DNA from 2 places in the Sphingomonas sp. SphC10 genome. Region 2 is predicted to be linked to the other one. Evidence: predicted binding sites of a transcription regulator. Region 2 holds the regulator's gene; the other holds the start of a gene.
What was found. Region 2 encodes LexA, which represses DNA repair genes until DNA is damaged. Its sites were predicted from a motif close to GTTCCNCNCTTGTTCT; they were not measured.
Positions count from the first base shown of each region.

Region 1 (5,682 bases), 130 kb from region 2:
ATCTCGGCGCGCTCGCCTGGGATGACGAGGCGACCTATGGCCTGCTCCAGAAGGGCGACACGGTCGGCGTGTTCCAGCTGGAATCGGAAGGGATGCGGCGCACCCTGTCCGCCGTACGCCCGACCAATTTCGGCGACATCATCGCGCTCGTGTCGCTCTATCGGCCGGGCCCGATGGACAATATCCCCAGCTTCGGTCGCCGCAAGCAGGGGACCGAGGAGATCATCTACCCGCACCCCCTGCTCGAACAGATTTTGTCCGAGACCTACGGCATCTTCGTCTATCAGGAACAGGTGATGCAGGCCGCCCAGATCCTGGCGGGTTATTCGCTGGGCGGCGCCGATCTTCTCCGCCGCGCGATGGGCAAGAAGGTGAAGGCGGAGATGGACGCGCAGCGCGCCATCTTCGTGAAGGGGTGCCAGGAGGTGAACGGCATTCCCGCGCAAAAGGCCAATGAGCTGTTCGACTTGATCGACAAGTTCGCGGGCTATGGCTTCAACAAGAGCCACGCGGCCGCCTATGCGCTGCTCGCCTATCAGACCGCATGGCTGAAGGCGCATCACCCGCATGAATTCTATGCCGCGTCGATGTGCTACGACATGGCGCTGACCGACAAGCTGGCCATCTTCGTCGACGACGCGCGGCGTCTGGGCGTGACGATGCTGCCGCCCTGCATCAACGCCAGCCAGGCCGAATTCGATGTCGAGCCGCATGAGGATGGCCTGGCCGTCCGCTACGCGCTGGGCGCGCTGAAGTCGGTGGGCGAAGGCGCGATGGAGAAGCTGGTCGTCGAGCGACAGGCGGGCGGTGCCTTTGCCTCGCTCGATGCGCTGGCCAAGCGGGTCGACCCGCGATTGATGAACAAGCGCCAGCTGGAGACCCTGGCCTCTGCGGGCGCCTTCGACGGGATCGAGCCCAACCGGGCGGGCGTTCACGCGGTGGCCGAAACGGTGCTCGCCATCGCCGCGCGCACTCATGAGGGGCGGACGAGCGGGCAGGGCGGCCTGTTCGGCGAGACCGAGGTGGCGGGCGACGCGATCAAGCTGCCGACCGGCACCCGCTGGACCCTGTCGCAGCGGATGGAGCAGGAGAAGGAGGCGTTCGGCTTCTATTTCTCGGCGCATCCCGTCGATCGCCATGCGCATATCGCCAAGATGCACGGCGCGCGGACCTATACCTCGCTGACCGAGCTGATCATCCCTGATGACGGGGCGCGGATCGGCGCGACCATGGCGGCGCTGGTCGAGGATGCGCGCTGGCGTACCTCGGCACGCGGCAAGCGCTACATGATGGCGCAGCTATCGGATGCGACCGGGCAGTTCCTGGCGACCTGTTTCGACGATTCGGTGGCGGCCGATCTGGAAAAGGCGGCCAAGGAGGGGCATTGCGCGCTCATCACCGTCGAGCTGGATCGCCGACCGGGCGAGGAAGCGCCGCGCGTCAGCATCAAGCGCGTCCAGCTGTTCGACGGCCTCGCGAGCACCGCCAAGTTCGTGGTGGAAGTGACGGTGACCGACAAGGTGGCGTTCAAGGCGTTGCATGCGATGCTGGACCCGCTGCGCAACGGCCGGGGCGAAGTACGCGCGCGGATCGAGGGGCAGGACGGCGACACGCTGTTGACGCTCGGCCGTAACTTCCTGCTCGACGCCGAACTGGCCAGCCATATTGAGGATTTGCCGGGGGTGAAGGCGGTGGCGATGAAGTCGTCCGAAGCGCGGTTGGCCTTGGTGAGTTAAGCGCGCGCGTATCGGCCGATGTGCGGCGGACCCCGTATGTCGTGCGAAAGCGGGTGATGGTCCTTTGTCATCGCGAAGGTCTTCCACCATCCCGGCGAAGGCCGGAATCCAGTTGTGCAAACGTGGGTAGCTTGTGCCAATCGCGTCGTAACTGGACCCCGGCTTTCGGCGGCGTGGGTGGCCTGATTGGACGATAGGAACCGGGCCTTCGCGGCAGCTCTCGACACGGGCCCAGCCGATATCAGCCGCCGACTTCGCGGCGATCCTGTTCCTCTTCGCCGGCCTCACCGTGGTTGCCATAGCCGCCACCGGAGGTATCGGCCTCATCCTCATTGGGCAGGTTTTCCGGGCTGGTCTGTTCGGGATCGGTCATCATGGCATCTCTCCTTCCATCGCATAACGCCTTGGAGAGGCAGGACGATCCTCAGAATAGCTCACCCTGTGGGCCTCTCGGCGGACGGAACAGGCTGGTATCGAGCCGGGGCTGATCCTGGTTCAGCCCATGCAGCCTACAGGCACGGTGAAAGCGGACCCGAAGCAACTCCGCCCATGGCCCTTGCCCCTTCATCCGTGTGAAGAAATCGGGATCATTGTCCCGCCCGCCCCGCAAGGACCGGATGATCGCCATCACCTTGCCCGCCCGTTCGGGATAGTGGGTGTCGAGCCAGGCGCGGAACAGCGGGGCGACCTCGTGCGGCAGGCGTATAGGAATGAAGAAGGCGTGCCGCGCCCCCGCCTGCGCCGCGCGGGCGACCAGATGTTCGATCTCATGATCGGTGATCGCGGGAATGACGGGCGCGATCGAGACATAGGTGGGGATACCCGCCGCCGCCAGCTTCGCCACGGCCGCCAGCCGTCGCTCTGGCGTGGGCGCACGTGGCTCGACGGTGCGCGCGACCTTGGTATCGAGCGAGGTGACCGAGACGCAGACGGTCGCCAGCCCCTTCGCCGCCATCGGGGCCAGGATATCGATATCGCGCACCACGCGGTCGGATTTGGTCGTGATTGCCACCGGATGATCCGTCTCCGCGAGTACCTCCAGGATCGATCGGGTAATCCGCCATTCGCTCTCGATCGGTTGATAAGGGTCGGTGTTGGTGCCCAGCGCGATCGGCGCGACGCGGTAGCCGGGCTTGGCCAGCTCGGCGCGAAGCAAAGTGGCGGCATCGGGCTTGGCAAACAACCGGCTCTCGAAATCCAGCCCCGGCGACAGGTCGTGATAGGCATGGGTCGGCCGGGCAAAGCAGTAGATGCAACCATGCTCGCAACCTGCGTAAGCGTTGATCGACTGGTTGAACGGCACGTCCGGGGACGTGTTTCGGGTCAGGATCGTCCGTGGCGTCAGGACCGTGACGCTGGTTCGCAGCGGCGGCGGCGCGCCGTCGACCAGCGACTGGGCGTCAAGCCAGTCGCCGTCCGCCTCCCGCTCCGGCAGGGCGGAGCGTCGGCTCGTCGCGTTGTTGGTGGCCCCTCGGGACGCGATCTTCGACATGGCTGGAGTAGAACATAAATGGAACAAATGGGCAAGCATAGGACGCTTGCTACGCCGCAGCCATTCGATCATTATTGGAACGTATTGAGAACGGAGGGTCGAATGGCGCGTCTGGAATATCTCGAATTGCCGGTCGGTGATCGGGCGGCGGCGAAGCATTTTTATGCAGAGGCGTTTGGCTGGACCTTCACCGACTTTGGGCCGGATTATGCCGCGACGATGAGCGGTGATACCGATGTCGGGCTCGATGCCGCATCGGACAAGGTGAAGGCCCCGCTGCCGGTCATCCGTGTCGACGATCTTGAGGCGACGCTTTCCGCCGTGGAGGCGGCGGGCGGGTCGATCGTGGTGCCGATCTTCGCTTTTCCCGGCGGTCGGCGCTTTCACTTCCGCGATGTCGACGGGCATGAATTGGCGGCGATGCAGGCAGACTGATCAGCGCTCCAGCAGGCGGGGCATCAGCTCGACGAAGTTGCAGGGACGGTGGCGGCTGTCGAGCTGGTCGCGCAAGATGCCGTTCCACGCATCCTTGACCGCACCCGTCGAGCCGGGGAGCGCGAAGATATAGGTGCCGCGCGCCACACAGGCGCAGGCGCGGGACTGGATGGTCGAGGTGCCGATGGTCTGATAGCTCAGCCAGCGGAAGAGTTCGCCGAAACCGGGTATCATCTTGGTCGCAACGCGTTCGACGGCTTCGGGCGTGACGTCGCGGCCGGTGACTCCGGTGCCGCCGGTGGTCAGCACGCAGTCGATGCTGGCATCGTCGATCCAGTGGTTGAGTTGGGCGACGATCTGGTCGGCATCGTCGCGCAGGATGGTGCGATCGGCCAGTTCATGACCCGCATCGGCGAGCAGACCGGCCAGCGTATCGCCGGACCGGTCCTCGGCCAGCGAGCGGGTGTCGGATACGGTCAGCACTGCGATGCGGACAGGAGTGAAGCTGCGGGTCGTGTCGATGGGCATGGCGGAGTGAACGTCTCGGCGCGAGTTTTGGGGGCGGCTTTGGTGGTGGGGCGTGGCCTTCGACTTCGCTTAAGCTGAATGGGGTTGGGGGGGCAGTCATAATGCGAGAGGATTGTATCCGCGTGCGCTTCGACTTCGCTCAGCGCGAACGGAGGTTGTGGTAAAGCCAAAATCCCCATCCGCCGTTCAGCCTGAGCGAAGTCGAAGGCCAAGGGAATCCTCTGGCCGGGATCAGTTCGCCTGAGGCATCGCCGTATTCGACTGCGGGCTGACGGTCGCATTCAGTGCCAGGGTCGTCTTTGGCGTTACGCTCGCCTGTGCGACGTTCGGGCGTTGCAGGCGGATCGCCGAGGCACCCGGCAGGCCCGGGAAGCGTGGCCACAGCCCTTGCGCCAATGCCGCCCGGCTGGGCGACTTCGGTTTGCCGGTCTGGCCCTCGTACATCCAGTAATTGCGCAGGACCATGGTGACGTATCCGCGCGTCTCCCAATAGGGAATGCTCTCGATATAGAGCAGCGGATCGCCATTGTCGTGGACCAAGCTGTTCCATTCGCCGACCGGCTTCGGCCCGGCGTTATAGGCCGCGATCACCTTGGGCAGCAGGCCGCCGGTCACGCCGGTCATGTCGCGCAGGCGCTCCAGATGGCGCTGGCCGATATCCATATTGGTCGACGGCTTGGTCAGCGCGCTGCGATCGATCGACACACCGCGCTCGCGCGCGAAATCGGTCGCGGCGGCGGGCATGATCTGCATCAGGCCATAGGCGCCCGCCGGGCTGACCACCTTGTTGCGGAATCCGCTTTCCTGAAGCGTATGGGCATAGACCAGCGCCTTTTCGACGCGCCAGCCGCTGTCGGGTGCCCAGTTCGGCGTTGGATAGCGTGCCTCGGCGGTGGCGGTCACGCCTGCCGGACAGTTGTGCGCCAGCCAGACGGTGGTGGCAGGCAAGTCCAGCGACTCGGCGAGGCGGACGAGGCTGCGGAACTCGGTCGGCTGGCCGATCCGCGCCTGCTGGCGGATGACCTGATCGGCAAGGTCGGTTTCGCCGACTTCGACCAGCGCGGCGGCGACCAGGATATTGGGGCGGCGATCCAGCGCGGCCCAGTCGGTGGCGACCAGCTGCCCCTTGGGCTCGCGATCGCCGCGCATTCCCAGCGCCTGGCGGGCGAGCTGGCCATAAAAGCTCTCGCGGAATTGCGAGGCGGAGCGCAGGCGGCCCTCGATCTTGTCGGGACGGCCGCAGACCATGTCGGCGCGCGCGGCCCAATAAAGCGCGGCGGCGCGCAGATCGACATCGGTGGCGCGCGCCGCCGTACCCTCGAACGCGGTCGCGGCGGCCTGGCAGTCATTCTGCCGCCATGCCGACAGGGCGACGGTCCAACGACCCTGTACGGCCCAGTCGCCCGATCCTTCGGCGGCCTGCGCCGCCAGCATGCGGGCATTGGCATCGTCGCCGCTGAGGAAATAGATCCAGGCGACCTTCTGCTGCCA
Region 1 is NZ_CM168044.1:1,356,775-1,362,456, reverse strand. Features, by position in the region: gene dnaE (DNA polymerase III subunit alpha) at 1-1,736, shown strand, start outside; gene ACWKSV_RS06015 (hypothetical protein) at 1,978-2,112, opposite strand; gene ACWKSV_RS06010 (PA0069 family radical SAM protein) at 2,161-3,228, opposite strand; gene ACWKSV_RS06005 (VOC family protein) at 3,331-3,663, shown strand; gene moaB (molybdenum cofactor biosynthesis protein B) at 3,664-4,191, opposite strand; gene ACWKSV_RS05995 (lytic transglycosylase domain-containing protein) at 4,423-5,682, opposite strand, start outside.
Region 1: a site for LexA is predicted at 3,238-3,253, ahead of ACWKSV_RS06010 (PA0069 family radical SAM protein). Genes of this name have one in related genera too.

Region 2 (5,682 bases):
GCGGACGGGTGATGCGGGCTATCGGTCTGGGCGCGATGCTGGTGGTGGCGGGTGTGCTACTGGCCTGGGCGCGTGCCGAGTCGGTCCGAGCACCGGTCCTAACACGGCCGGTGATAGCGGACATGATCGCCGAGGTGGAGACGGCCGAGCCCTTGGCGGCACGGCAGATCGTCCGGCTGATGCTGAGACCGGTTCGGGCGCGGGACGGGCGCGGGCGGATGTTGAACCTGCCGCCGCGCATCCGGATATCATTGCCGCAGGAGGATGCGCCGGTGGGATTGGGGCCGGGCGCATGGGTCCGGTTGCGGGCACGGCTGATGCCGCCGGCGGGGCCGGTCGCGCCGGGAGGCTATGACTTTGCGCGCGCGGCGTGGTTTCAGCGTATCGGTGCCACGGGGCGCGGCTTCGCGCCGGTACGGATACTGCACCAGGCCGATCAAAGTCCCGGGTTGCGCCAGCGCCTGTCGCAACGGATCACGGGCCTGCTTCCGGGCAGCGCGGGCGGGATAGCGGCGGCGCTGGCCACGGGCGATGTCGGCGCGATCGCGCAGGACGATGCGGAGGCGATGCGGCGGGCCGGTCTGGCGCATCTCCTGTCGGTCAGCGGCCTTCACATCACGGCGGTCGTCGGGATCGTCATGGTGCTGACCATCAGGCTGCTGGCGCTCTGGCCGTGGCTGGCGTTGCGGGTTCGACTGCCGTTGGTCGGAGCAGCGGCCGGAGCCTTTGCCGCCGTCGGATATACGTGGCTGACCGGAGCGGAGGTTCCGACGATACGCTCCTGTGTCGCGGCGATGCTGGTCCTCGCGGCGCTGGCCATGGGTCGGGAAGCGATGACCCTGCGCCTCGTTGCGGCAGGGGCGCTGATCGTGCTGATCTTCCGGCCCGAGGCATTGGTGGGGGCCAGTTTCCAGCTCTCCTTTGCAGCGATCACCGCCATTGTCGCGCTTCATGAACATCCGGCGGTTCGCCGCTGGCTGGGGCCGCATCCCGATTGGCGCTGGGCGGCTTTGCGGCATCTGGGCGCGTTGCTGCTGACCGGGCTGGTGGTCGAGGCGGCGCTGATGCCGATCGCCGTCTATCATTTCCACAAGGCGGGGCTTTACGGCGCACTGGCCAATATCGTCGCGATTCCCTGGACGACCTTCATCGCCATGCCGCTGGAGATGATCGCATTGTTGCTGGAGCCCATGGGGTTGGGCGGCCCATTCTGGTGGTTGCTCGGACAGGCCCTGGGCCTGTTGTTGAAGCTGGCGCATGCGGTGTCCGCCATGCCGGGATCGGTGGTCGCCTTGCCCGTGGCGTCGGGATGGGCGTTCGGGTTGGCCGTCGCGGGGGGATTGTGGATCGCGCTTTGGCGGACCCGGTGGCGATGGCTCGGGACGCCCGCGCTGATGGCCGGTATATGGGTCATGCTGGCAGCACCGGCACCGGACCTTATCGTCACCGGCAACGGTCGACATGCCGGGATCGCGACGGGGCATGGTATGGCGCTGCTCCGTCATCGGGCGGGGGATTATATGCGGACCACCCTGTCCGAACTCAGCGGCACCGATGCCGAGCCGCTGGCGCTGGCCGATCAACCGGCGGCGCATTGCGGGCGGGATATGTGCGTGACCGTTTTGGAGAAGGGCGGGCGGCGGTGGCGGATCGCGGCGACGCGCAGTGGTTATCCGGTGCCATGGACGTCGTTGGTGGCGCTTTGCGGTCGGGTGGACATCATGATCGCCGACCGTCGCCTGCCCGATGCGTGCCAGCCCCGCTGGTTGAAACTGGACAGCGCTGTTTTGAAGCGGACCGGCGGAGTTTCAATCCGGCTCGATCCACCCATGGTGCGGATGGTGCGCCAACCCGGTGATCGCCATCCATGGTCGATGACCGGACAGAGGGGAGGGCGATAGGCCCTCTATCAACCAAGGGCGATGCATTCGACAGCCCCAAACCAGACTGTGAGCAAAGCCATCCAAAGCCGGATCAGGGCTTTCTAAGATGGCTTTGCTCCGCCCTCACTCGTAGCGGCGCAGGATGCCCGACAGCTTGCCCTGTACCCGCACCTGTGCGGGCGCGTAGCGCTGCGGGTCATAGGCGCGGTTGGCGGGGTCGAGGCGGACCATCGAGCCTTCGCGCCGGAAATATTTCAGCGTCGCTTCGCTATCGTCGATCAGCGCGACCACGATCTGTCCGTCGCGCGCCACATCGGTGCGGCGGATCAGCGCATAGTCGCCATCGAGGATACCCGCTTCGACCATCGAATCGCCGGATACTTCCAGCGCATAATGTTCGCCCGAGCCGAGCAGGGCAGCGGGCACGGCCAGCATCGAACTGCCCTCGAACGCCTCGATCGGCAAACCGGCGGCGATCCGGCCATGGAGCGGGATTTCGACCACGTCATTGGCAGGCTCGACTGCCGGACGCGGGGCGGGCGCACGGACATTGGCGGATGCGGGTTCGGCCACCACGGTCTTTTCCGGCCGGTCGGGCATCCGCAACACTTCCAGCGCGCGGGCACGATTGGGCAGGCGACGGATGAAGTGGCGTTCCTCCAGTGCGGAGATCAGACGGTGGACGCCCGACTTGGACTTGAGGTCCAGCGCCTCCTTCATCTCTTCGAAAGACGGCGAGACGCCGGTTTCCTTCAAACGGTCGTTGATGAAGCAGACAAGCTCATGCTGCTTTGCGGTGAGCATCGCGATCCTCCGTCTAGAACAGACGTGGAACTTATATGGAACGTTTTGGCTTGCGTCAAGCGAGCATCAGGATTTCCGCCGAGTCGCCCATGGCGGCGGCCGGGGCATGCGGCGGACGGATGATCAGGCACGTCGAGCGCGCCAGGGTCAGCAGCATCGAGCTGTCCTGAATGGCCGCCGCATGGACCCGCCCGTCGATCATCGCGGCACGCAGATAGTCGATGCGCGGGCCGTTGGCGGGCAGATCCTCGCCCAACACGGCGGGGATGGGCTTGGGCAGAGGATCGGCGGCGCCCGCCAGATGCGCGATCAGCGGGCGGACGAACAGCGTCGCGGTGACGAAGGCCGAAACGGGATTGCCGGGCAGGCTGAGCACCACCGTCTCGCCTAGCCGTCCCGCCATCATCGGCTTGCCGGGGCGAAGCGCGATACGCCAGAAGTCGACGCTCCCGCCCGCCGCCTTGAGCGCGGGCTGGACGAGGTCATGGTCTCCGACCGAGGCACCGCCGGTTGTGACCAGCAGGTCGGCCTCGACCGAGGCAAAGGCGTCGCGGAGCTTATCGAGATCATCGGGCAGGATGCCCAGATCGATGATCTTTACCGGCAGATCGGCCAGCATCGCCGCCAGCATGACGCCGTTCGATTCGGGCAGGGCGGCGGGATCGGTGCTGCCGGGCGGGACCAGTTCGTCGCCGGTTGCGGCGATCGCGACACGAACGGCCGGACGGACGGGCAGGACGGCGTGACCGCCGGTCGCCGCCACCGCGATGCGCGCGGGGGTCAGCCTTTGCCCGGCAGCGATCAGCGTTGCACCTTCGGAAAAATCGAGCCCGCGCCGCCGGACATTGCGGCCCTGATGGGCGGGGCCTTCGCCTGCCAGCGTCAGGACCGCGCCGTCGCGCGCCGCTTCCTCCTGGATCAGGACGGTGTCGGCGCCTTCCGGAAGCACCGCGCCGGTAAAAATGCGCGTTGCCTGTCCGGGCTCGACCGAACCGCTAAACGGCCGTCCCGCCGCGCTTTGGCCGATGACGGTCCATGGCCCCGGCATATCCCAAAAGCGGATCGCATAGCCGTCCATCGCCGACAGGTCGTGCGCAGGCTGGGTCCGCCGCGCGGTCACGTCACGCGCGGCCCAGCGTCCGGCGGCTTGGCGCAACGGCAGTTCGATGATGGAGCGTTCGCTGGCCAGGGCGAGCAATCGGGCCTGGGCTTCGGGGACGGGGAGAAGAATGACGGTCGCTCCTTTTGGCCCAAGGACGCTTTTCCGCAGCGTCCGTTCCCCTGCGATCGGAGGCGTCAGGCGTGCCAGTCGCCGGACTTGCCGCCGGTCTTGGCGATCAGGCGAATATCACTAATCATCATGCGCTTATCGAGAGCCTTTGCCATGTCGTACACGGCCAACAGCGTCACCGACACGGCGGTTAGTGCCTCCATCTCGACACCGGTCTGGCCCGCCATGGCAGCGGTGGCGGTGGCGGTCACGCCTTCCTCGTCCAGAACCAGATCGATCTCCACCTTGCTCAGCGGCAGGGGGTGGCAGAGCGGAATGAGGTCGCTGGTCTTCTTGGCGGCCATGATCCCCGCCACCCGCGCGACCGCCAGCACATCGCCCTTCTGGACGCTGCCCGCGCGGATCGCGGCGGCGGCGTCTCGAGTCATGGTGATGCGGCCTTGCGCCACCGCCTGTCGTGCCGTGACCGCCTTGGCTCCGACATCGACCATGCGCGCCGAGCCTTCTTCGTCGAGATGGGTGAGGCCGGTCATCCGATCAGCGCGCGGGTCGCCGCCTCGACGTCATGCTGGCGCATCAGCGCTTCGCCAACCAGGAAGCAATGAATGCCGTGCACAGCCATCGCGTCCAGATCCTCCCGGCTGGTCAGCCCGCTTTCGGCCACGAAAGTGCTACCCGCAGGGGCATGTGCCACCAGCTCATAGGTCCGCTGAAAATCAACGGTGAAGTCCCTGAGATCACGGTTGTTCACCCCGATCAGCCGCGACTTCAACCGCGCGGCACGCTCCATCTCGGCGGCGTCGTGCACCTCGACCAGCGCGTCCATGCCGCACTCGATCGCGGCGGCCTCGATCTCCTGCATCTGGGTGTCGTCCAGGGCCGCGACGATGATCAGGATGGCGTCGGCCCCCAGTGCGCGCGATTCGTGCACCTGCCAGGGATCGACCATGAAGTCCTTGCGCAGCACCGGGATCGATACCGCCGCGCGCGCCTGTTCCAGGAACACGTCCGCCCCCTGGAACCAGCGTTCGTCGGTCAGCACCGACAGGCAGGCCGCGCCGCCCGCTTCATAGGCGCGGGCATGGGCGGGGGGATCGAAATCGGCGCGGATCAGGCCCTTGGAGGGGCTGGCCTTCTTAACCTCGGCGATCAGCGCATGGCCGGCCTTGGCGTCCAGTGCGGCACGAAACCCGCGCGGTGCGGAGACGGTGGCGATCTTGGCGTCCAGATCGGCATGCGACATGGTCGCCTTGCGTGCGGCGACATCGGCGCGCTTGGTTTCCAGGATGCGGTCGAGCATCGTCATCGGTAAGCAATCCATCGATCGAGAAGCGCCGCGGCCTCGCCGGTGTCGATGGCACGGGCGGCGGCGACCGCGCCTTGCGCCAGGTCGGTGCTATGCCCAGCGACCAGCAGCGCGGCGGCGGCATTGAGGAGAACCGCGTCGCGATACGCGCCCGGCTCCCCGGCGAGAAGACGGCGAAGCGCCTCGGCATTGTGCCGCGCGTCGCCGCCACGAATGGCGGTGATGGGATGGCGGGGGAGGCCCGCATCCTCCGGGGTAATGGTTGCGGGGGCGGTAATGTCGCCGACCGAGACCGCGATGCTGGGACCTGCACCGGACAGCTCGTCCAGCCCTTCCTCGCCCGACACGACCAGCGCCGCCTCGGCGCCCAATTGTTCCAGCGCCTCGGCATAAACGGTCGCATAGTCGGGACGCGCGATGCCGATCAGCTGCCGCCCGACATGCGCCGGATTGGCGAG
Region 2 is NZ_CM168044.1:1,489,782-1,495,463, reverse strand. Features, by position in the region: gene ACWKSV_RS06665 (ComEC/Rec2 family competence protein) at 1-1,901, shown strand, start outside; gene lexA (transcriptional repressor LexA) at 2,007-2,687, opposite strand; gene ACWKSV_RS06655 (molybdopterin molybdotransferase MoeA) at 2,743-3,885, opposite strand; gene moaC (cyclic pyranopterin monophosphate synthase MoaC) at 3,984-4,451, opposite strand; gene trpC (indole-3-glycerol phosphate synthase TrpC) at 4,448-5,224, opposite strand; gene trpD (anthranilate phosphoribosyltransferase) at 5,221-5,682, opposite strand, start outside.